One region of the Pseudactinotalea sp. HY160 genome, then DNA from elsewhere that is predicted to be linked to it. Evidence: riboswitches for the same ligand, from Rfam matches in the RefSeq annotation. Region 1 holds a riboswitch; the other holds the start of a gene.
The links. Region 1 has a riboswitch for S-adenosylmethionine ahead of GCG21_RS05570 (LLM class flavin-dependent oxidoreductase). Riboswitches for the same ligand answer to the same signal wherever they lie in the genome.

Region 1 (10,697 bases):
CCAGGTGTTTTGTGGAGCTAAGGGGATTCGAACCCCTGACCTCTTCCATGCCATGGAAGCGCGCTACCAACTGCGCCATAGCCCCGTGCGGGTTGCCCTCGCGGGCAGGCTCTACTCTAGACGATCCTGCCCGCCGATGTGAAATCCCGAACCGGCACCCCGACGTTGTGGCCCGTGAGCCGCCACGCCGGCTGCCCGCCGTAGGGCTGCAGCGTGGACCAGTGACAGTTGCCCAGACCCGCGATTCCGCGCCATCCCTCGGGGTTCTGCCCGAGCAGCGCGGTGATCCCGGTGGCGATCGCGGCGCCGTGGGCCACGAGCACGACTGTGTCCGACCTCTCATATCGTCCGGCGATCTCACCGACCGCCGCCACGAGTCGCTCCCCGAGCTCCTCGCGCGACTCGGCGTCGATGCCCTCGGGGTGGGCACCCCGGCGCCACTGCGCGAACGCGTCGGGCCACTCGGCCCGCATCTCGGTGTGCGTGCGGCCCTCCCAGATCCCGAACGAGCGCTCGCGCAGCCGCTCGTCCGTGGTCACGTCGAGCCCGGTCAGCTCCCCGAGGGCCCGGCCGGTCTCGACGGCCCGCGACAGGTCCGAGGAGACGATCGCCGCCGGCTCGAGCAGCGCCAGCTGCTCCGCCGCCACGGCCGCCTGGGCCCGGCCCACGTCGTTCAGGGGGATGTCGATCTGCCCCTGGAGCCGCCCCTCGGCGTTGTAGTCGGTCTGTCCGTGCCGCCACAGGATGACCGTGCCGGCGCTCACGCCTCCTCGCGCTGTCCCACCGGATCGTCGGCGGCCGCCGCGATCCCGGACAGGTCGGGCAGCTCCACCACGGGGCAGTCCTTCCAGAGCCGCTCGAGGGCGTAGAACTCCCGGTCCTCGGCGTGCTGCACGTGCACGATGATGTCACCGTAGTCCATGAGCACCCAGCGGGCCTCGTTCGTGCCCTCCTTGCGCACGGCCCGCGCCCCGGCGAGGTGCATCTCCTCGTCGACCGCGTCGACCACCGCGCGCACCTGCCGTTCGCTCTCGGCGCCGACGATCACGAACACGTCGGTCAGCACCAGCCTGTCCGCCACGTCGAGGGCCACGATGCCCTCGCCCTTCTTCGCCGCCGCTGCCTGGGCGGCACGGACCGCCAGCTCACGGGCTCGTTCATCTGCGGGCACGGTTCTCCTTCTCGGTCATGTCATTCTCCACATCTCGATCGGCCCCGCGGCGCCGCTCTCACCGGAGAGCCCGCCCGTGGCCACGTACCACACGAGCATTCCGAGCACGACGGCCACCGCCAGGATCACCAGCCATTGCAACACGACGAGCCACCTCGGCGACCCCTCGTCGTCCTCGTCCTCATCGCCTATGGACGACGCCTCCGCGCCCGCCGTAGCCTCCTCCGCCGTCGCGGGGGTCGGGCCCGGCTCGTGGCCGATGGCGGCGAGCGTGGCCGTGGCGGCCGAGCCGATCGATCCGACCGAACCGACGGCCGCCCACTCGGGCCGGACCGGGAACTGCTCGCCGGTGTCGTCCTCCCCCGCCACGACCTCGTCGATCGAGCGCGGCTCGGCGCTGCTCCCGGACGGCTCCTCGGCCGGCTCGTGCGCGCTGCCCGGCTCGGGAACCGGGGCCCCGGTCGGGGTCACGTCGTCGGTCACGACCGCCCCCGTCGCGGTGCTGTGCCAGTGCACGGGCGAGGCGCTCTCGGCGACGGGAACGTCCTCTTCACCGCTCAGGGCGGGCACGGAAGCGGTGTAGACGGACCTGCGCGGGGTGCCCGGCACGGCGCGGGTCGCACCCGTCGGGTCCTCGCCGAGTGCGATCGCGCCCGTCGCGGGCCGAACCACCGGACGACGCAGCGTGCGTTCCGGGGCCGCCTCGGCCAGCCGCGCGGCGGCGTCCGGCGGCGGCACGTCCCGATAACTGACGCGGCGCGGCGGCCTGCTCTCGTCCGGGGTCGGCGCGGACACCGACGCCCACTGCGGCGTGAAGGTCTGCGTGCTCTCCTGCTCCTCCTCGGCCGGACTCGGGGCCGGGGCCGAGGACTGGCTCGGGGTCGGGGTCGGGCTCGGGGTCGGCGCGGGCTCGGGGTCCGGCCGGGATGGCTGCGCGGGCACCAGGCCCGGCGGCGGGGTGGCGCCGAACGGGCCGGTGCGCAGGGCCTGCACGCTCGAGTAGCTCGGCCGCTCCGCGCCCGCGTGCGCCGCGGACGGGGAGCCGGCCCCACTCGAGGCCGCCGGGGACGCATCGGCATCGGCAGTCGCGGCACCTGCAGCCGCGGCCGCGGCGGCCGCCTGCTCACGCAGCTCCCGCCGGGTCAGGGCCCGCCCGGCCGAACGACCGGGCTGCGCGGCCTGACCGGGATGCGCGGACTGAACGGGACGAGCGAGGCCAGACCGCGCGGCCGGTTCCTCCCGCGCCGCGTCCTCCGAGTCCTCTGAACCAGCGGAGCCGACTGAACCAGTCGAACCCGCCGAGGCCACCGAACTGACGGAACTCGCGGAACCGGCCGAACCGACAGAACCAGTCGAGCCGACAGAACCGGTCGCACCGACAGAACCAGTCGCACCGATAGAACCCGCCGAACCGACAGAACCGGTCGAACCGGTCGAAGTGGCCGAACCGGTCGAGCCGGTCGAAGTGGTCGAACTGGTCGAACCGGTCCAACTGGTCTCACCGGTCGAACCGGCTGAGCCGGTCGAAGTGGTCGAACCGGTCGAACCGGCTGAGCCGGTCGAACCGGTCTCACCGGTCGACGTGGTCGACGTGGCCGAGTCGGTCGAGCCTGCGCCCGTGGGGCGTGCCGGCCCGGCCGCCGACTCGTGCCCGGGTGAGCCCCCGGGAAGGTGACCGGTCCGCGCGGCGCGAGCTGCGACGTCCCCAAGCTGGAGCGCGCCCGAGGCGATCGCCTCGTCCCGCGCGCGGATCTCCCGCCGGGTGAGCGGCTGCTCGCGGGCCCGCTCGATGGCGCGCTCGGCCTCGCGGCGGCGGCGGCGCTCCCCGAGGGCGGCCGTGTCAAGGTTCTCGAACTCGCCGGTGCCCTCGCCCGGGCTGCCGGCCGAATGCGCGCTCATTCGCCGACTCCGTGGGTGAAGGTCGAGGCGTCGCGGTAGAGGCCGTGCTTGGCGATGTGCTGCACCACGCCGTCGGGCACGAGATACCAGACCGGCTTGCCGGCGGCCACGCGGGCGCGGCAGTCGGTCGAGGAGATCGCCATCGCGGGGATCTCGAGGAGGGAGTATTCGCCCTGCGGCAGCCGGTCGGTCTCCACCGTGTGGCCGGGCCGGGTGACGCCCACGAAATGGGCGAGCGACCACAACTCCGTGGAGTCCTTCCACTGGAGGATCTGATCGAGGGCGTCGGCGCCGGTGATGAAGAACAGCTCCGCGGCCGGGTACCGCTCGCGCAACTCCCGCAGGGTGTCGATCGTGTACGTGATGCCGGGCCGGTCGATGTCGACGCGGGAGACCGTGAAGCGCGGGTTCGAGGCCGTGGCCACGACCGCCATGAGGTAGCGGTGCTCGGCGAGCGTGACCTGGCGGTCGAGCTTGAACGGCTGCGCGCCGGTGGGCACGAACACCACGACGTCGAGATCGAACTCGTCGGCGACCTCGCTCGCGGCCACCAGGTGGCCATGGTGGATCGGATCGAAGGTCCCGCCCATGATCCCGATCCGCTGCGGTTCGTGAGCCGCTGCAATCACCGGCCGCGCCTCCGGCCGGTCACGCTACTGCCGGCGTCGTCGACGCCTCGATGGTCCCGGTCATGTCAGCGACGGCGGGTCCAGACCGACCGGAAGGCCACCGTCACCATCAGCAGGAAGATGAGGATTGCGAACGCGGCGATCCCGTAACCGAGCGCACCGAAGCCCTCCGACGATTCGGCGGCCATGAGGGGTACGAGCGAACTGCTCATGAAGGGTCCTTTCACCCGTGTCCAAGTCCGCTGCCTATTCTCGCACGTTTCGCCGGACACGGGGGAACCCGGCGGGCGGGTGCGGCCCCGATCACGGGCGCGCCGGGCGTCAGGCCCGGATGTGGCCCTCGCCCTCGACGATCCATGTGCTCGTCGTCAGTGCCTCGAGCCCCATCGGGCCGCGGGCGTGCAGCTTCTGGGTCGAGATGCCGATCTCGGCGCCGAGCCCGAGCTCGCCGCCGTCGGTGAACCGGGTGGAGGCGTTGACCATGATCGCGGCCGAGTCGAGCTCGGTGGTGAATCGGCCGATCGCGCGCACGTCGGTGGCGCAGATCGCCTCGGTGTGGCCGGAGGAGTACGTGCGGATGTGCTCGAGGGCCTCGTCGATGCCCCCGACCACCTTGACCGCGAGGTCGAGGGAGAGGTACTCGCCCGCCCAGTCCGCCTCGGTGGCCACGTCGACCGGGCCGTGGGAACTCGCGTATTCGGCGGCGCGGGCATCGGCGTGGATGCCGACCCCGGCGCGGCTCAGGTCGGTGAGCACCCGCGGCAGGAACTCGGCGGCGACGTCGGCGTGCACGAGCAGGGTCTCGGCGGCGTTGCACACGCTCGGGCGGTGGGTCTTGGAGTTCATCGCGATCGCCACCGCCTGGTCGAGGTCGGCGCTCGCGTCCACGTACACGTGGCAGTTCCCGGTGCCGGTCTCGATCACCGGCACGAGGGAGTCGGTGATGACGGTCTGGATGAGCCCGGCTCCCCCGCGCGGGATGAGCACGTCGACGAGCCCGCGGGCCCGCATGAGCTCGCTCGCCCCGGCCCGGCCGTAGGCGTCGATCGACTGCACTGCGGTGCGCGGCAGGCCGAGCTCGGTCAGCGCGTCGCCGAGCACGTCGACGATCGCGACGTTCGACTGCTGCGCCGCCGAGCCGCCCCGCAGGATCACGGCGTTGCCGGACTTGAGGGCGAGACCGGCGGCGTCGACGGTCACGTTCGGGCGGGCCTCGTAGATCATGCCGACGACGCCGAGCGGCACCCGGACCTGGCGGATGCGCAGCCCGTTCGGCAACCGTTGGCCCGAGACGACCTCCCCGACGGGGTCGGGCAGCGCCGCCAGCTCCCGCAGCGCCCCGGCGATCGTCTCGATCCGGGCGGGGGTGAGGGCGAGCCGGTCGAGCATCGACTCGCTCATCCCGGCGGCGCGTTCGCGCTCGACGTCGCGGTCGTTCGCCTCGATGATCCGCGCCGTGGCGGCCACGAGCGCGGCGGCCAGCGCCTCGAGGGCGTCGTCCTTCTCGGCACGGGTGAGCCGGGCGAGACGGCGGGAGGCCTCCTTCGCAGCGACGGCGATCCGGGTGATCGCGGCGGCCGTGTCGACGGGGCCGGTGTTCTCGGTGGTCTCGGTGGTCTCGGTGCTCATCGTGCTCGATTCGTGGTCAGCGCTGGCCTGGGCAGTCATGGCCCCAGTCTACGGACCCGGGGCACCCGCCGTCCGGGCTGCCCGCTCAGTGGCGACTCGCCGGCCACTCCGGTGCTGCCTCGGCGCCTCGGCGCCTCGGTGCCCGCTGCCTCGGTGCCTCGGTGCGGACCACTCGGTGCGGGGAAACTCGTTGCTCCTGCACACCGGCGATCTACCCCGCACGACGAGTGGCCCGCGCCGGCCCGCGATCCGGGGAAATTCCCCCGTCGCTCACACCAACAAGTTTCCCCGCAGGACCAGGGAACCCGCCGCCGCACCGTCAACAGCGGTGCCGCCGCGGCGCGGGGAAACTTTTGGGTCCCTCGCACCAGCGAATTTCCCCGCACGACCAGTGGCCCGCGCCGGCCCGCGATCCGGGGAAATTCCCCCGTCGCTCACACCAACAAGTTTCCCCGCAGGACCAGGGAACCCGCCGCCGGACCGTCAACAGCGGCGCCGCCGCGGTGCGGGGAAACTTGTGCGTCCCTCGCACCAGCGAGTTTCCCCGCAGGACCAGAGAGCCCGCGCCGCCCGTTAACAGCGGTGCTGCCGCGGTGCGGGGAAACTTTTGCGTCCCCCGCACCAGCGAGTTTCCCCGCAGGACCGGGAAACCCGCGCCGGCCCGCGATCCGGGGACGTTCCCCCGTCGCTCACACCGACGAGTTTCCCCGGACGGCGGCGCGCGGCGACCAGGCTCAGGCGGCGACCGGGGAGCCGGCGCGCTCACGGGAGGTGCGCTCGGCGGCCGCGAACTCCGCGGGCACCGGGGCGATCTGGCTGCGCAGGCCCCGGGCGCGCAGGTCGGGCAGCACCTCGGACACGAGCGCCACGACGTCGGTCGGCACCGACGCCGGGATCACCGCGAAGCCGTCGGCCGCGCCGGCGCGCACCCAGTTCTGCCACAGCCGGGCGAGCTCGTGGGCCGGGCCCGCGGTCCGCAGCAGCCCGTCGGCGGGCGCGAGCCCGAGGTCGCGCAGCAGGTCTGCGCGGGCCTGGGCACGGGCCGCGTCCGGCGCGATGAGCGTATGGACGTCGACCAGCACCTTGATCTCATCGGCGTCACGGCCCCAGTCGCGGGCCGCCGTACGCAGGGCGGCCCGGAGGTTGCGGGCCTCCTCCACGGAGTCGACACGCAGCCGGGCCACGTCGGCGCGGGCGGCGGCGATCTCGACGTCGACGTCGGATCCGACGCGCACGACCACGGCCGGGGCCGGGCCCGATGCGACGGCTCCCGTGCGCCGGCTGACCGCCGGGGACCGGAGTTGCTTCACCACGGCGTCGACGCCCCCCGGCAGGGCGGTGTGCGCGGCGGGCGACTCGACCTGCCAGCCGCCGCGGCCCGCCGTCGACCGGTGCAGGCTCGCGACCGCGGAGGCGACCTGGTCGTTCGGGGTGACGCCGAGGGGCACGCTCGCGGCGATGACCGCGGCCGCGGTGTGGTTGCCGAGACGGGAGGCCGCGAGTGCGCCGTCGAGCCACGCGTCGCGCCGCCGCCGGCCGCCGAGCCGGAAGCTCGAGTCGAGCGTGATGAGGTCGACGCCGGCCTTGTCGGCGAGGGCGGACAGGCCCGCGAGCCGGCCCATGACGAACAGTTCGGTCTCCGGGTCGTGATCGCGCTGCCACGCCACGGGGGCGCCGGCGCCGGTCAGGTCGAGGGAGACGATCGAGGTACGAGAAGAGAAGTTGGCCATGACAACGCCTTCGTGAAGGTCGTAGGAGAAAGCGCTCGGGTGGCCGGGCACGCAGATCGTCTCACTCGATCCGCACGTGTGCCTGCCGTCATCCGAGGGGTGACGCCGAAGGGGCGGGAGCCCGAGGCGTCGGGCGGGTGGCTCAGCGGGCCGGGCAGCCCATCGCCATGACCGTCATGTGACACATGTGCATGCAGTACGAGGAGCGCGTCGATGCGACCGTGTGTACCTGGACCTGCGACATGTGCTTTTCCTTCTCCTGGTGCCAGGATCTCTGGCGGGTTGCGCTTGCCCGTTCACCGGTGGTGGCGGACCTGGTCGTCACCCGGGGCACCCCACCGCGACTGGAGGGTTGCCGGTCAGCTAGCCGGGGCTTCGTGCTGACACTCAAGACCTGAAAGAAAATGTATGGCCGATCACGTGACGTGTCAAGTAATCGACAGTGGCGGCCGTCACGCTCACGCGGCGATCGCGCGAGCGGGCGTCATGCGTATGGACGGCGCCCGCTCCCCCGCCGAGGCGGGCGTCAGTCGCGCTGGGCGCGGGCGGAGGCGTAGAGGCACAGGGTCGCCGCCATCGCGAGGTTGAGGCTCTCGGCCTCCCCGTAGATGGGGATGCGCACGACGGCGTCGGCCGCGTCGAGGACGGGGCCGATCAGGCCGTGGGCCTCGTTGCCGAAGAGCCACAGGGTGGGGCGGGTGAGGTCGATGCCGACCTGGGGGGTGTGGTGGTGGCCCCGCTCGGCCGCCTCTGCGGAGGCCACGGCGGCGAGGTCGTCGAGGCTCACGTCGCCGGCGCCGCTCGCGGCGAGCACCTGCAGGCCGGCGGCCCGGGCGGTCTCGATCAACTCCTCGGCGCGCGCGCCGGTGGCGACCGGCAGGTGGAACGCGGACCCGGCGGAGGCTCGCAGCACCTTGGGGTTCTCGACGTCGACGCTGCCGGCGGTGAGCACGACGCCGTCGGCTCCCGCGGCATCGGCGGCCCGGATCACGGTGCCGGCGTTCCCCGGGTCGCGGGCCTCGACCAGGGCCGCCACGAGTCGGGGCGACCGGTCGCCGGCGCCCTCGAGGATCGCCTCGAGCGAGTGCGCGTCGCTGCTGAGCACGGCCACGAGGCCCTGGGCATCGGCGCTCATCGCGTCGATCACGTCCGGGGAGCACAGGTGCACGTACAGGTCGTGGCGAGTGGCGTCGTCGAGGATCTCGGCATGACGCTGGGAGGCCTCGACCGACAGGTACACGTCGCGGACCAGGCGCGGGGCGTGCCGCACGGCCTCGCGCACCCCCTGCGGCCCCTCGACGAGGAAGGCGCCCTGACGGCGCCGGCCGGAGCCGGTGGCGAGCGCACGGATGCGGCGGACGCGGTCGGCCTTGGGGTTGGTCATCGAGGGCAGCACATGACCATCATGACGCATCCGCACCGAGCCGGCGGCGCTAACCTGGTGCGGACACGTCTGCGCCCACGACCCGGGGGAACCATGTGGATCCTCATCCTGATCCTCGCCTACCTCGCGGCGCTCGTCTTCATCTGGCGCGGCTGGGGCGTGCTCGCGCGGATCGGCTGCTACGCCGGGCTCCACCTGCTCGCGGCGCCCGCATGGATCCTGCTCATCATCGCCGCCGTCGACGGGAACAACGACACGATGCAACGGGCGACGCGCATCTACCTGCTCGTCGTCCTGATCGCGTTCATCGTGGCGAGCGTGCTCGCCCGCCCACGCACGCTGGAGCGTCAGGCCCGCTACCGGGAGGCCATGCGCGAGGCGGTCGAACGCCTCGGCCGTGACATGCCCCACGGCACCCCGTTCGACCCGCCGGGTTTCGGGGGTCGGGTCATCACCGACCCTCCCCCGCCGGCGGGGCCGCCGAACGGGCGCGGCAGCACCTCGCCGCGGTCACCGGAGGACGGCACGGACGCCTGAATCCGCGGCCGTGACCCGGCAAGACCCGGCAACGGCGGGCACCTGCCGTCAGCGACTGCCGCGGCGGTAGGCGCCGGGGGCGAATCCGAGCACGGTTCGAAAGTCGGCGCCCAGGTGCGCCTGGTCGGAGTAGCCGAGCTCGGCGGCGATCTCGGCGATCGTGACCTCCCGGTGCTCACGCAGCCGCAGGGCGGCCTCCTGCAGGCGGTAGCGCCGGATGACGGCCAGCGGCGGCAGCCCAATGAATCGCAGCGAGAGGCGCTGCACGCTCCGGGTGGAGAGACCGAGGAGGCGGGCGAGTCGATCGACGTGCACGACCTCGCGGTCGGTGCGGATCAGCTCCTCGAGCTCGTTCGCGGTCAGGGCCGCGGGATCGGGCGGGGCCGCGTGCTCGGCCAGCCAGCGGCCAAAGGCGCCGGCGGCGCGCTCGTGCCGGCCGGCCGCCTCGGGCACCCCGGGTACATAGTGCCGGCCGGGTACATCGGGCGGGTCGGCCCCGACCATCGCGTCGCTCACCGCCCCGGCCAGGCCCGGCGCGTCGAAGGGCACCTCGAGGTCGCGCAGCTCGGCGGGCGAGAGTCGAAGGGCGCTCACGCCGCCCGGTCGCAGGAGCGCGCCCACGGCCCAGCCGCTCCCGCTCAGCTCGCGCTGGGAGATCCGGGTGGTCGGGCCGGTCAGTCCGACCGTGGCACCGGCATCCCCACCGCGGGCCGGCCCACCGCTGCCGGCCTGCACGGTCAGGTTGCAGGCGGGGAAGGGCAGGACCTCCTGGTGGGACGTCTCCCCCGGCGCCAGCCTCCATTCGGGGATCCAGAACCAGCGCGCGAGGTCGGCGAGTTCGGCGGGAGCGGGCACGCGGTGGAACTCGGGCAGCCCGGAGGGGAAGAGGATGCCGCGGGGGTCGAGCTCGCCGGTCACGGACACCTCCCCGGTCGAATCATGTCGCGAATCTACAAGTTCTCGCCGTGCACCGCGGATTAGCGTTCCTGCATGAGCGAGAGAATGACGGCGCCACGGGGCGTCACCGGTGCACACACTACTGACGGCGTCCCCCACAGCGCCACGAGCCTCACCCCGTTCCTGGCCGTGCCGGGGGCGGCGAAGGCGATCGAGTTCTACTCGGGCGTGTTCGGCGCCCGGGTGGTCGACGTGACCGAGATGGGCGGGGTCGTCGTGCACGCCGTGCTCGACTTCGGGCAGGGCCTGCTGCAGTTGGGGGAGCCGAGCCCGGCCTACCACCTCGTCCCTCCCCCGGCCGGGGACGACGCCTGCTATTCGATCGGGCTGTACTGCGCCGACGTCGACGCGGTGGCGGCCCGGGCCGAGGCGGCCGGAGCGACGGTCCGCGAACCGGTGGCGACGTTCGTCTCCGGGGACCGGTTCGCCTCGATCCGCGACCCGTTCGGGGTGCGCTGGTCGATCATGACCCGCGTCGAGGACCTCTCCGACGCCGAGTCCGCGGCCCGGGTCGCCGCCTGGGCCGCCGAGCAGGGCTGAGCCGCGCCCGGCGGGCGGGATCGACCACCCCGCGGTGGCCACCCGTCCGCGCACCGGCGCGCGAGGCACGGGCGAGGCGCCCACCCGAGGTGAGCGTCGCCGTCCCTGAGCACGAGACGGCGCCTCAGCACAGCGCAGCGCCCCCGGGAGACTCCCGAGGGCGCTGCGGTGTGCCTGAATCAGGCGGCCGGGGCGTTGACGTCCGCCGGCAGGGCCTTCCG
Region 2 (10,697 bases), on a different contig from region 1:
ACGATTCCGAAGGCCGCGCGCCGAAGCCGGCCGAGCGAGACGGACTCTGCGCCGGCGATCGCGCCCGCCCAGAACGGGGCGGCGGCACCGAACCGGTACACGAGGCTGCGCCCCTGCACGAGCGGGGAGCCGTCGGCGCCGACGAGCCCGACCGCGTCGGTCAGGTACTCCTCCAGCCGAGAGCGGTCGCGCGCGCGTCGGGACGGCGCCAGGTCGCCCGCCCCGGCCATGCGCGCCCAGAGCGCGGGGTACAGGTGCATCGCCCACCCGGCGTAGTGGTCGTAGGCGCGCATCTCGCCGTCGCGGTACCAGCCGCCGGCCTCGTAGTAGGAGTCGTGGCGGGCGAGGTCGGCCTCGATGTCGGCAAGGTCGTGCGGTCCGCCGACGCCGCGCAGGAACGTCTCGGTGACGACCCGGAACCACAGCCAGTTGTTCCGCGGGAAGCCGTCGTCGCCGACGACCTCCCCGAGGTAGTCCACGAGCCGCTCCCGAGTCAGCGCGTCGAGCGCGTCCCAGATCCACGGGCGGGTCAGGTCGAGCACGAGGGCGATCGAGGCCGCCTCGACCTTCGCCTGCGGCGCCTCGCTCGGACGGGGCCAACGGTCGGCCGCCGAGGGGTCGACCCCGGCCGCGAGCCCGCGGGCGTACCACTCGGCGAACCCGTGCGGATCCGCGCCGCACTCGCCCGCGAGCCGGAATCCCGCGAGCAGGAAGGTGCGCGCGAAGCCCTCGAGGCCGTCGACCCACGTGCCGGACCCGCCCGGGCGGCCCGGCAGCGTGATGAGCCCGTGCCCGTCGGAGGCGTGCGGCCGCACCGCGGTGAGGAGGCCGTCGGCGTAGCCCGCCAGATCGGCCCGGGTGGCAAGGAGCGGTGCGGCGGCGGTACCCATGCCGTGGAGGCTACCGGCCCGCGCGCGCCGACTCGCCGAGCCCGACTATCCGATCCCGACCACCGGAGGACGATGCGCGACGATCAGAGGGGCTCGGTGTTCTCGGTGCTCTCGCTCGGGCGCCGACCGAGTTGCTCGTCGATCTTGAGCAGCCCGGCGCCGTCGTCGCCGGCGAGCTCGATGCGGCTGATGATCTCGCGCACCGTGGACTCCTCCTCGATCTGCTCGGAGAAGAACCAGTTGAGGATCGGTCGGGAGTCCAGATCGCCCGCGTCCTCCGCCGAGAGCGCGAGCTTGCGGATCGCCGCCGAGACCTTCTCCTCGTGCGCGAGCGCGGCCTGGAAGATCTCGAGCATGGAGGCCCCGCGCACGTCGGGCGGCTGGGCGATGTCGCCGATCCGGGGGTAGTTCCCGCGGTCGTCGAGGTGATCGATGAACTTGTTCGCGTGCACGATCTCCTCGTCCGCCTGGTGGCGGAGCCAGGCGGATGCACCGCTCAGGTCCATCTCGGACACCCGGATCGCGAGCTGGCGGTACACCATCGATGCCTCGAACTCCAGCGTGATCTGCGCGTTGAACAGTGTTTCCAACTCCGCTGACATCTTCATCGCCTCAGCCTAGTCCTCCGCCCCGGATGCGCACAGGAGCCGGTCCGTCGATCCTCGTCCCGCGCACCACGCCCGAGACTCCCCTCCGGACGACGAGGGCCTCGGTGCCGTCGATCTCTCGACGGCACCGAGGCCCTTCGCCGGCGGTAGCGGTGGGATTTGAACCCACGGTGGCTTGCACCACACGGCATTTCGAGTGCCGCACCTTCGGCCGCTCGGACACGCTACCTTCGCCTTCCGGCCGGGACAGCGTACCGAGACCTGGCCCGTGGAACCAAACCGGGCCGAGTGGCCTCCGCCACGCCCGGCACCGACCTACATTGATTCAGTGACCTCCTCGACCGCCGTCATCGACCTGCTCCGCGGCACCCCCTTCACGGTGCTCACGGGCGCCGGGCTCTCGACGGACTCCGGGATCCCGGACTACCGCGGGCCGTCCGCGCGCCCGCGAACCCCCATGACCTATCAACAGTTCGTCTCCGACGAGGCGTTCCGGCGGCACTACTGGGCGCGCAACCACGTGGGCTACCGGCACATGCGGTCCGTCGAACCGAACGAGGGCCATCGCGTGCTCGCCCGGCTCGAGGCCCGCGGCCTGGCGACCGGGGTCATCACGCAGAACGTCGACCTGCTGCACGAGCGGGCCGGGTCGAACCGCGTGATCGACCTGCACGGCCGGTCCGACACGGTCATCTGCCTCGACTGCGGCACCCGCATCTCCCGCGCGCACATGCAGGTGCGCCTCGACCTCGCCAACCCGGGCTTCGACGTCGCCGTGTCCGATGTCGAGATCGCCCCCGACGCCGACGCCGTGCTCACCCAGACCGAGGACTTCGTGGTGCCGCCATGCGCGGTGTGCGGCGGCATGCTCAAGCCCGACGTCGTCTACTTCGGCGAGAACGTGCCCAAGCAGCGGGTGGCGGACGCGTATGCGCTCGTCGACCGGGGCGGTGCGTTCCTGGCGCTCGGCACGTCGCTGGCGGTGATGAGCGGCCTGCGGTTCGTGCGCCACGCCGTCCGGCACGGGATTGCGGTGGCCATCGTCAACCGGGGCGAGACCCGGGGCGACGAGCTCGCCACGGTCAAGCTCGAGGCCGGCACGACGCCCACCCTGCTCGAACTCGAGGCCGCCCTGGCCGGCTGAGCCGCCGGCCCCGGCGCGCCTCAGGCGCCGGCGCTGCTGCGCGAGCGGCGCCGGGCGGCGAAGAACTCCCGCAGCATCGCCCCGGTCTCCTCCCCCCGCACCCCGCCGGTCACGGCCACCCGGTGGTTGAGCAGCCCGTCGCCGGTCACGTCCCGCATCGATCCGGCCGCGCCCGTCTTCGGATCCCACGCGCCGAAGACCACCCGGTCGAGCCGGGCGAGCACCATCGCCCCGGCGCACATCGTGCACGGCTCGAGGGTGACCACGAGCGTGCACCCGCCCAGGTGCCACCGGCCGCGCCGCATCCCGGCCGCCCGCAGCGCGAGCAGTTCGGCGTGCGCCGTCGGGTCGCCGTCGAGCTCGCGCCGGTTGTGCCCGGTGGCGATCACCTGCCCGGCCTCGTCGAGCACGACCGCGCCGATCGGCACGTCTCCCCCGGCGGCGGCGAGTCGCGCCTGGGAGATGGCCAGAACCATGGCCGCGTCGTCGTCCATACGCCCAGTGTGCCGCCTCTCGCCCCGGAGCGAGTCCACGATAGGTTGAGCACATGCGCCTGCACGTCGCCGACCACCCGCTCATCGCCCACAAGCTCTCCGTGCTCCGGGACGAGACCACCCCCTCGCCCGTATTCCGCAACCTCACCGACGAGCTCGTGACCCTGCTCGCCTACGAGGCCACCCGCGGAATCCGCACCGAGACGATCGACGTGCGCACCCCCGTGACCATGACCACCGGCACGAAGCTCGCCGAGCCGCGCCCGATCGTCGTGCCGATCCTGCGCGCCGGCCTCGGGATGCTCGACGGCATGACCCGCCTCCTGCCCACGGCCGAGGTCGGCTTCCTCGGGCTGCAGCGCGACGAGGACACCCTCGAGGCGATCACCTACGCCAACCGGCTCCCCGACGATCTCGCGGGCCGGCAGTGCTTCGTGCTCGACCCGATGCTCGCCACCGGCGGAACGCTCGCCGCCGCGATCGCCTACCTGCTCGAGCGCGGCGCCCGCGACGTCACGTGCGTCACCCTGCTGTGCGCGCCCGAGGGGCTGGCCACGCTCGAGTCCGCCGTGACCGCCGACGCCGACGTCACGATCGTCACCGCCTCGGTCGACGAGGGTCTCGACGAGAACGCGTACATCGTGCCGGGCCTGGGGGACGCGGGCGACCGGCTGTACGGCATCGTCGATTAGGGACGGCGCAGCTCGCCTCGGGCGGGCGGCTCGCGTGGCGTTGGGTGAGGCGAGGAATCGACCCCAATGCCCACGGCCCGGCTCGTGTCACGGGCCCGCGGCTTCACCATCAGACTCCGCCCGCCACCAGAAACACGAACCCTGCCAGAGCGGGCACGGCGACACCCACACCCACCTTCCACGCCTGCGACCACGGCCGACGCACGCTCCAGCCGACGAACACCGGCGCAAGTAGGAGTGCGAGCGTCGCAATCATCGAGAGCACCGGCACGATCGTCGCAGTCTGCCCCGCGCACTGAGGCCCACAATCGGTTGAGCCGAGGAATGCGAGCAGCATGAAGACCCACGCCGGCACCCACAGCAGTAGCCAGCCGAGCATCACCGCCGCGACGGCCAGAAGGATTGACCCCTTCTCTCGCGCCCGAGCAGGATCGACCACGGCTTGATCTCGATCACCGGCACTGGCTCCGTGTTCCGACGTCATCATCCCCGCGCGGGCGGGCGGATCGAGAGGTAGTCGATCTCGCCCGGCTGGGTGAGCACGTGGACGATCGCGGCGGCCACGTCGCTCGCGGAGAGGTAGCTCGCGGCGTCGTAGGTCTCCCCGAGGCCGGCGACGAGCTCGTGCTGCATGTCGGTGTCGACCCGGCCGGGCGCGACCGTGGAGACGATGATCCCATGCGGGCGGAACTCGTGCCGCAATGACTCGGCCAGGCCGTTGAGCGCGAATTTCGTGGCCACGTAGATCGGGGTGTTCGGCCCGTTGGCGCGCTTGCCCGAACCGGAGTTGAGCATGACCACCCGCCCGCGGGCCGCCTTGAGCGCGGGCAGGAGTTCGCGGGTGAGCGAGGCGACGGCGGTGACGTTCACGTCGAAGGCCAGCCGGAACTCCTCGGTGGTGGTCCGGGGAAGTTGGCCGGTGTGAACGATCCCGGCGGCGTGCACGAGGGCGTCGACGCGGTCGAGGCCGAGGCCCGCCACGGCCGCCACGAGCGCCCGGTCGTCGGCCAGGTCGACCGCCGCGTGGCGCACCGTGACACCGCTCGTGGCCAGGTACGCGGCGGACTCGGCGAGCCGGGCCTCGTCGCGGGAGAGCAGCACGAGGTCGTACCCGGCATGCGCGAGTCGCTCACCCGTGGCCCGGCCGATGCCGCGGCTGCCTCCGGTGATGACGGCCGTGGGTCGCTCGCTCGACATGGCCCCACCGTAGCCGCAGCGACCCCCGTTCGGGGCGGCCTCAGTCCTGCAGGCCGGCGGCGGTGAGCGCCTGGTCCAGGTCGGCGATCAGGTCGGCCGGCGCCTCGAGTCCGACCGAGAACCGGATCGTCGTCGCCCCGATGCCGTTCGCGGCGCGGACCTCGGGCCCGAGCTTGCGGTGGGTCGTCGTGCTCGGGTGGGTGACGATCGACTTGACGTCGCCGAGGTTGTTGGAGATGTCGATCACCTGCAGTGCGTCCATGAAGGCGAAGGTGCGTTCCGTGGCCACGGCGGGGTCGTCGTCGTCGATACCCAGGTCGAAGGTGACCACCGTGCCCCCGCCGCTCATGAGCCGGCGCGCGAGGTCGTGCTGTGGATGGGAGGGCAGGAACGGGTAGTGCACCGCCCGCACCCCCGGCCGGCCCTCGAGCCACTCGGCGAGTTCGAGCGCCGCATCGGCCATCGCGCGCACGCGCAGCGGCAGCGTCTCCAGCCCCTTGAGGAGCACCCAGCCGTTGAACGCGCTCAGGGTCGGGCCGGTCGTGTGGATGAAATCCTCGACCGGGCCGTTGATGAAGTCCGCGGTGCCGAGGATCGCGCCGCCGATGACCCGGCCCTGCCCGTCGATGTGCTTGGTGGTGGAGTAGACCACGACGTCGGCGCCGAGCTCGAGGGGACGCTGCAGGATCGGCGTGGCCATGACGTTGTCGACCACGACCGTCGCCCCGGCCGCGTGGGCGAGTTCCGCCACGGCCGGCAGGTCGACGATCGTGTTCATCGGATTCGAGGGGGTCTCGAGGATGACGACGTCCGCCGGCTCGGCGAGCGCGGTCCGCCATTCGTCGAGGTCGGCGCCGGTGACGTAGTCGGTGCGCACGCCCCAGTCCGCGAAGAGTCCCTCGAGCATCGCGAAGGTGGTGCCGAAGAGCTCCTGGGCGGCGACCACGCGGGATCCGGGCCGCAGGAGCGCGTTGAGGCAGGCGTGGATCGCGCTCATCCCGCTCGCGGTGGCGGTGCACGCGCCGGCCCCCTCGATGAGGCGCAGCCGTTCCTCGAAGGCGGCGACCGTGGGGTTCGCATCGCGGGAGTAGATATAGCGCGGCAGGTCACCGGCGAAGGCCGCGGCCGCGTCGGCCGCACGGTCGTACACGAAGCCCTGGGTCAGGAAGATGGGCTCGGACATCTCGGCGAATCCGGTGCGCTCGAGGCCGCCCCGGGCGGCGTAGGTGGCCGGGTCGAGCCCGCCTGGCAGGGAACATCGGGGGCGTGGTTCGCTCATCTCTCCTCCATCGGTCCTGGCGGTAGCACCTTCGCGCACTCGGGTCGGTGGCGCGGTTGCTGCAGCGTCGACGAGCCAGATCTCTCGGCTGCTCTGGATGGTTCTCCGAAGCGTACGGACTCCCGCGCCCGCGCCCGCCACCCGGCGACGGCATTCCGCCATCTGAGACGCGGGCAATGGGGGCGAATGCCCGGGCGAGCGCGGTGCGCGTGCCAGGATGAGGCATGGCAGCTGTGCAGGAGGCCCGGCCGGACGTCCTGGGCGAGGACTGGGCGAGACGCACGATCCGGCTCGCGCCCGACGGCGCCGCCGAGCCGCCGGTCGCCACCCTCGTGCACCGGGCCGAACACCGGGCGGGCGACCGGGCCGGTCGGCCGCGGGCATCGTGCGCGGTGCTGTACGTGCACGGGTTCGTCGACTACTTCTTCCAGGTTCATCACGCCCGCACGTGGGAGCGGGCGGGCTATGACTTCTTCGCGCTCGACCTGCGTGACTACGGCCGCTCGATCCGGCCCGGGCGGCGACCGAATTGGATCACCGACCTGGGCGCCTACGACGAGGAGCTCGACGCCGCGCTCGGGTGGATCCGGAGCGCCGGCTACGCCCACGTGCTCCTCGCGGGGCATTCCACCGGTGGCCTCGTCGCGAGCCTGTACGCCCACGATCATCCCCGCGGGGTCGACGGCCTGGTCCTCAACAGCCCGTGGCTCGACCTGAACGAGCCGTGGCCGGTTCGGCACGTGGCCAGTCCGCTCATCTGTGCGATCGCACCGGTCGCACCGCTCGTGCCGCTGCGCCCGCTCGGCCGGGCCTATGGGGAATCACTCCATATCTCGACCGGCGGCGAATGGGATTACAACCTGAATTGGAAACCCCTCGAGGGTTTCGGGGTGGCGGCCGGCTGGTTCCGGGCGATCCGGCGCGGGCACGCCCGAATCCGGCGGGGTCTGTCGATCGACGTGCCGGTGCTCGTGGCCACCTCGGGTGCGCGGGGCAGCAACACCGATCCGACCCCGGCCGACCTCGACGGCACCGACACCGTGCTCTCGCCGCCGCAGATGTGGCGGCGCGCCCGCGGGCTGGGACGGGACGTGACTGTCGTTCGGATCGCGGGCGGCCGGCACGATCTGACCCTGTCGAGACCCCGCGCCCGGAACAGGTTCGATCGGCAACTCACGGGCTGGCTCGCCGGTCGATTCGCGATCGCGCACGGTCGCCCGCCATTCGTGCCAGAATAGGGCCTCCCCGTCTCAGCGTTATCGGAGCTCTTCTTGGCGACCGTAGAATCCATCACCCTGATCGACGATATCGACGGCAGTGCCGCCGAGCGTACGGTCCACTTCGCCCTCGACGGCATGGAATACGCCATCGATCTCTCGCGCGCGAATCGCAATGCGCTCGTGCGGGACCTGGCACGGTTCATCACGGTCGCCAGGCGCGTGGACGGAGCGGGCCCGCAGCTGCGGGTGGCCGAGACCGACGCCGACCCGCGCGCCGTGCGTGAATGGGCCCGCTCACACGGCATCGCCGTCCCGGAGGGTAGGCGGCTGCCGCGCAGCGTGATCGACCAGTTCGTGGCCGCGGGCAACTGACCCCGCCGACCGTGCCAGCCGCTGCGCCAGCCCGGAGGCCCGGCTCGTGTGGTGGGTGATGGCCCGCACGAGCACCTCCTGCTCGCCGACGATCGCGACCGAGCGGCGCGCCCGGGTGAGGGCGGTGTAGAGCAGTTCCCGGGTGAGGATCGCCGAGTCGATCGCAGGTAGGAGCACGCTCACGTCCTGGAACTGCGAACCCTGGGAGCGGTGCACGGTCATCGCGTGGGCGGTGACGACGTCGTTGAGCCGGGCGAGGGCGACGAGCCGCCCCTGCGGGTGGCTGCCGTCGGCGATGACGGCCGCGAGCCCGCCCGCGCCGGTGTCGACCACCACGCCGATGTCGCCGTTGTACAGCCGCAGGCCGTAGTCGTTCGAGGTGACGAGCAGCGGCTGGCCGGGGTACCAGCGCCCGAGCCGGTGCCCGAGCGAGGCCGCGAGCCATTCCTCGAGCCGTCGGTTCCAATGGGCCGCGCCGGTCGGCCCGTCCCGGTGGGCGCACAGCATCCGGTGCTCCTCGAGCACCGTGAGCGCCCCGGCCCGGTCCCCCGCGGCGGCGAGCTCGTGCAGCCGCAGGGCCGCGGGCGTGACGATGCCCTCCAGGTCGTCGATTCCGATGAACCGCCGGCTCGGGTTCCCGCTCGTGAGGGCGGCGAGCGCCGCGTCCGAATCCCCGTCCCGCACGGCCCCCGCGAGGGCGCCGATCCCCTCTCCGAAGCGCCGGTTGCGGGTCAGTTCCGCCACGGGCGCCCCGGGCCGGCTCCGCAGGCCCGCGACGAGGTCGCCCAGCACCGCACCCGCCTCGACCGAGGCCAGCTGGTCGGCATCGCCCACGAGCACGAGCCGTGCCCCCGGCCGCAGCGCCTCGAGGATGCGGGCCATCATCGTGAGGGAGACCATCGAGGTCTCGTCCAGGACGACCATGTCGACCGGGAGCCGGTTCCCGCGATGGTGCCGGAACCGTGTGCCCTGATCGGGGATGGTCCCGAGCAGCCGGTGGATCGTGGTGGCGGGCAGGGCCGCGATCCGGTCGGCGTGCCGGGTCGGGAAGGTGGGATCGGCGGCCGCGGCGCGGATCGCCTCGGCCATCCGCGCGGCCGCCTTCCCGGTCGGCGCCGCGAGGGCGATCCGGGCGTACGGGTCCTGGTCGAGGAGGCTGCCCAGGAGCCGCGCGACGGTCGTGGTCTTGCCGGTGCCGGGACCGCCGGTGATGACGCTCGTGAGGGAGCGGGCCGCCACCTCCGCCGCCGCGCGCTGGTCGGCGAAGCCCTCGCCCGGGAAGTACTCGGCGAGGGAGGCCGCGAGCGCCGCCTCGTCGACCGGCACGCTCCTCGCCCCGCGGGTCTCCAGGTGCGTGAGCACCGCGGTCTCCTCCTGCCAGTAGCGGTCGAGGTAGAGGCGGTCGCCGTCGAGCCGCAGGGGGTGCACGCCGGCCCCACCCGACCCGCCGATCAGGGCGGAGCCGGCCAATTCCGCGACCCACCCGTCCTCGTGCACACGGGGCCAGTCTTCCGGCGGCACCGCGGGCCACAGCTGCGTGCGCTCGTCGTCGGGTCCCACCGGCACCCCACCGAGGTCGAGGCACACCGATCCGCCCCGCACGGCCCGCACGGTCAGTGCCACCGCGAGCGCGTGGGTCTCGCGCTCCTCCCCGGTCAGCCGGGTCAGTCCGCGGGCGATGTGGACGTCGGCGGCGGTGATCTCGCCCGTCTCGTTCAAGGCGGCGAGCAGCCCGCTCAGGCCCCGGACCCGTGCCGGGTCCCACTCCCCCAGCCGGTCGACGCCGGTCGCCTCGAGTGCAAGCGCGCTGCTCATGCGGCTCCTCCGTCCAACACGTTCGACAGGTCGGTCACGAGCCCGGCGGGCGGCGCCCACGAGAACACCCCGGCCGGATGCCCGGACGTGATCGGGGTGGCCGGGCCGGCCATGCCCCGCACGTACAGGTAGAGGACACCGCCGAGGTGCTCGGCCGGATCGTAGCCCGGCAGCCGCCACCGCAGGTACCGGTGCAGTGCGACCGAGTACAGCAGGGCCTGCAGCGGGTAGGACGAACCGCGCATCGCCGCGTCGAGCTGGGCGGGGCCGTAGTGCGCGCTCGTGAGCAGCTCGTCGAGCGGGCCGAGCCAGTTGGTCTTGTAGTCGGCCACGAAGAACCGCCCGCCGCGCCGGAACACGACGTCGATCGAGCCGGTGAGATAACCGCGCAGGGACGTCGCCCGGTAGCCAGGTCCGTCGAGTTCGCCGGCGTAGGCGGCCAGCGGGTCCTCGGCGCCGAGGTGGCGGCGCAGCGCCGGCGCGAGGTCGCCCAGCGTCACGGGGCCGGCCGCCCCCGCGGTGTCACCGGTGCGCGCGCGTGCCCGGTCACCGCCGTCGAGGGGGAGCTCGAAGTCGAGCTCGTGGAGCCGCTCCGACCGGGGCACATCGGCGAGCGTGGCCGCCGGATCCACGAGCGGGCCGAGCGGCGTGCGCACGACCGCCTCGAGAGCGGTGACGAGCACCTCCCGGTCGACCTGCTCGGGCCAGTACGTGAGCTGTTCGCCCACGAGTTCGCCGATCCGGCCGCGCAGATCGTCGCCGGCGGCGACCGGATCGAGGTGTTCGAGCACCCCGTGCACGAGCGACCCGAAGCGGGCACCACGGGGCAGGGACGCCATGGGCGAGGGGAGGACGTCGCCCGGTCCGGCCGGATCCGCGACCGCTGTGCCGTCCATGCCGTCCATGCCGTCGGGGCCGTCCATGTCGTCCATGTCGTCGGGGCCGTCGGTGCCATCGGGGCCGTGGCCGCCGGTTCCCGGCTCGAT

Region 2: another riboswitch for S-adenosylmethionine. It lies ahead of GCG21_RS03065 (O-succinylhomoserine sulfhydrylase); the one in region 1 lies ahead of GCG21_RS05570 (LLM class flavin-dependent oxidoreductase).

The regions. Positions count from the first base shown of each region.
Region 1 is NZ_WHMT01000004.1:9,175-19,871, forward strand. It holds tRNA gene GCG21_RS05540 (tRNA-Ala) at 13-85, opposite strand; gene GCG21_RS05545 (histidine phosphatase family protein) at 117-764, opposite strand; gene rsfS (ribosome silencing factor) at 761-1,171, opposite strand; gene GCG21_RS17210 (hypothetical protein) at 2,484-2,846, shown strand; gene nadD (nicotinate-nucleotide adenylyltransferase) at 3,067-3,699, opposite strand; gene GCG21_RS16160 (hypothetical protein) at 3,765-3,911, opposite strand; gene GCG21_RS05565 (glutamate-5-semialdehyde dehydrogenase) at 4,021-5,328, opposite strand; gene GCG21_RS05570 (LLM class flavin-dependent oxidoreductase) at 6,063-7,058, opposite strand; SAM riboswitch class IV at 7,338-7,453, opposite strand; gene GCG21_RS05575 (RNA methyltransferase) at 7,585-8,442, opposite strand; gene GCG21_RS05580 (hypothetical protein) at 8,536-8,979, shown strand; gene GCG21_RS05585 (helix-turn-helix domain-containing protein) at 9,028-9,897, opposite strand; gene GCG21_RS05590 (glyoxalase/bleomycin resistance/extradiol dioxygenase family protein) at 9,970-10,476, shown strand; gene rplT (50S ribosomal protein L20) at 10,656-10,697, opposite strand, start outside.
Region 2 is NZ_WHMT01000002.1:80,607-91,303, forward strand. It holds gene GCG21_RS03025 (DUF2264 domain-containing protein) at 1-890, opposite strand, end outside; gene GCG21_RS03030 (ferritin) at 974-1,498, opposite strand; tRNA gene GCG21_RS03035 (tRNA-Ser) at 1,643-1,727, opposite strand; gene GCG21_RS03040 (Sir2 family NAD-dependent protein deacetylase) at 1,818-2,642, shown strand; gene tadA (tRNA adenosine(34) deaminase TadA) at 2,663-3,136, opposite strand; gene upp (uracil phosphoribosyltransferase) at 3,190-3,828, shown strand; gene GCG21_RS03055 (hypothetical protein) at 3,938-4,312, opposite strand; gene GCG21_RS03060 (SDR family NAD(P)-dependent oxidoreductase) at 4,312-5,025, opposite strand; gene GCG21_RS03065 (O-succinylhomoserine sulfhydrylase) at 5,066-6,304, opposite strand; SAM riboswitch class I at 6,309-6,408, opposite strand; gene GCG21_RS03070 (alpha/beta hydrolase) at 6,529-7,542, shown strand; gene GCG21_RS03075 (Lsr2 family protein) at 7,576-7,896, shown strand; gene recD (exodeoxyribonuclease V subunit alpha) at 7,819-9,711, opposite strand; gene GCG21_RS03085 (UvrD-helicase domain-containing protein) at 9,708-10,697, opposite strand, start outside.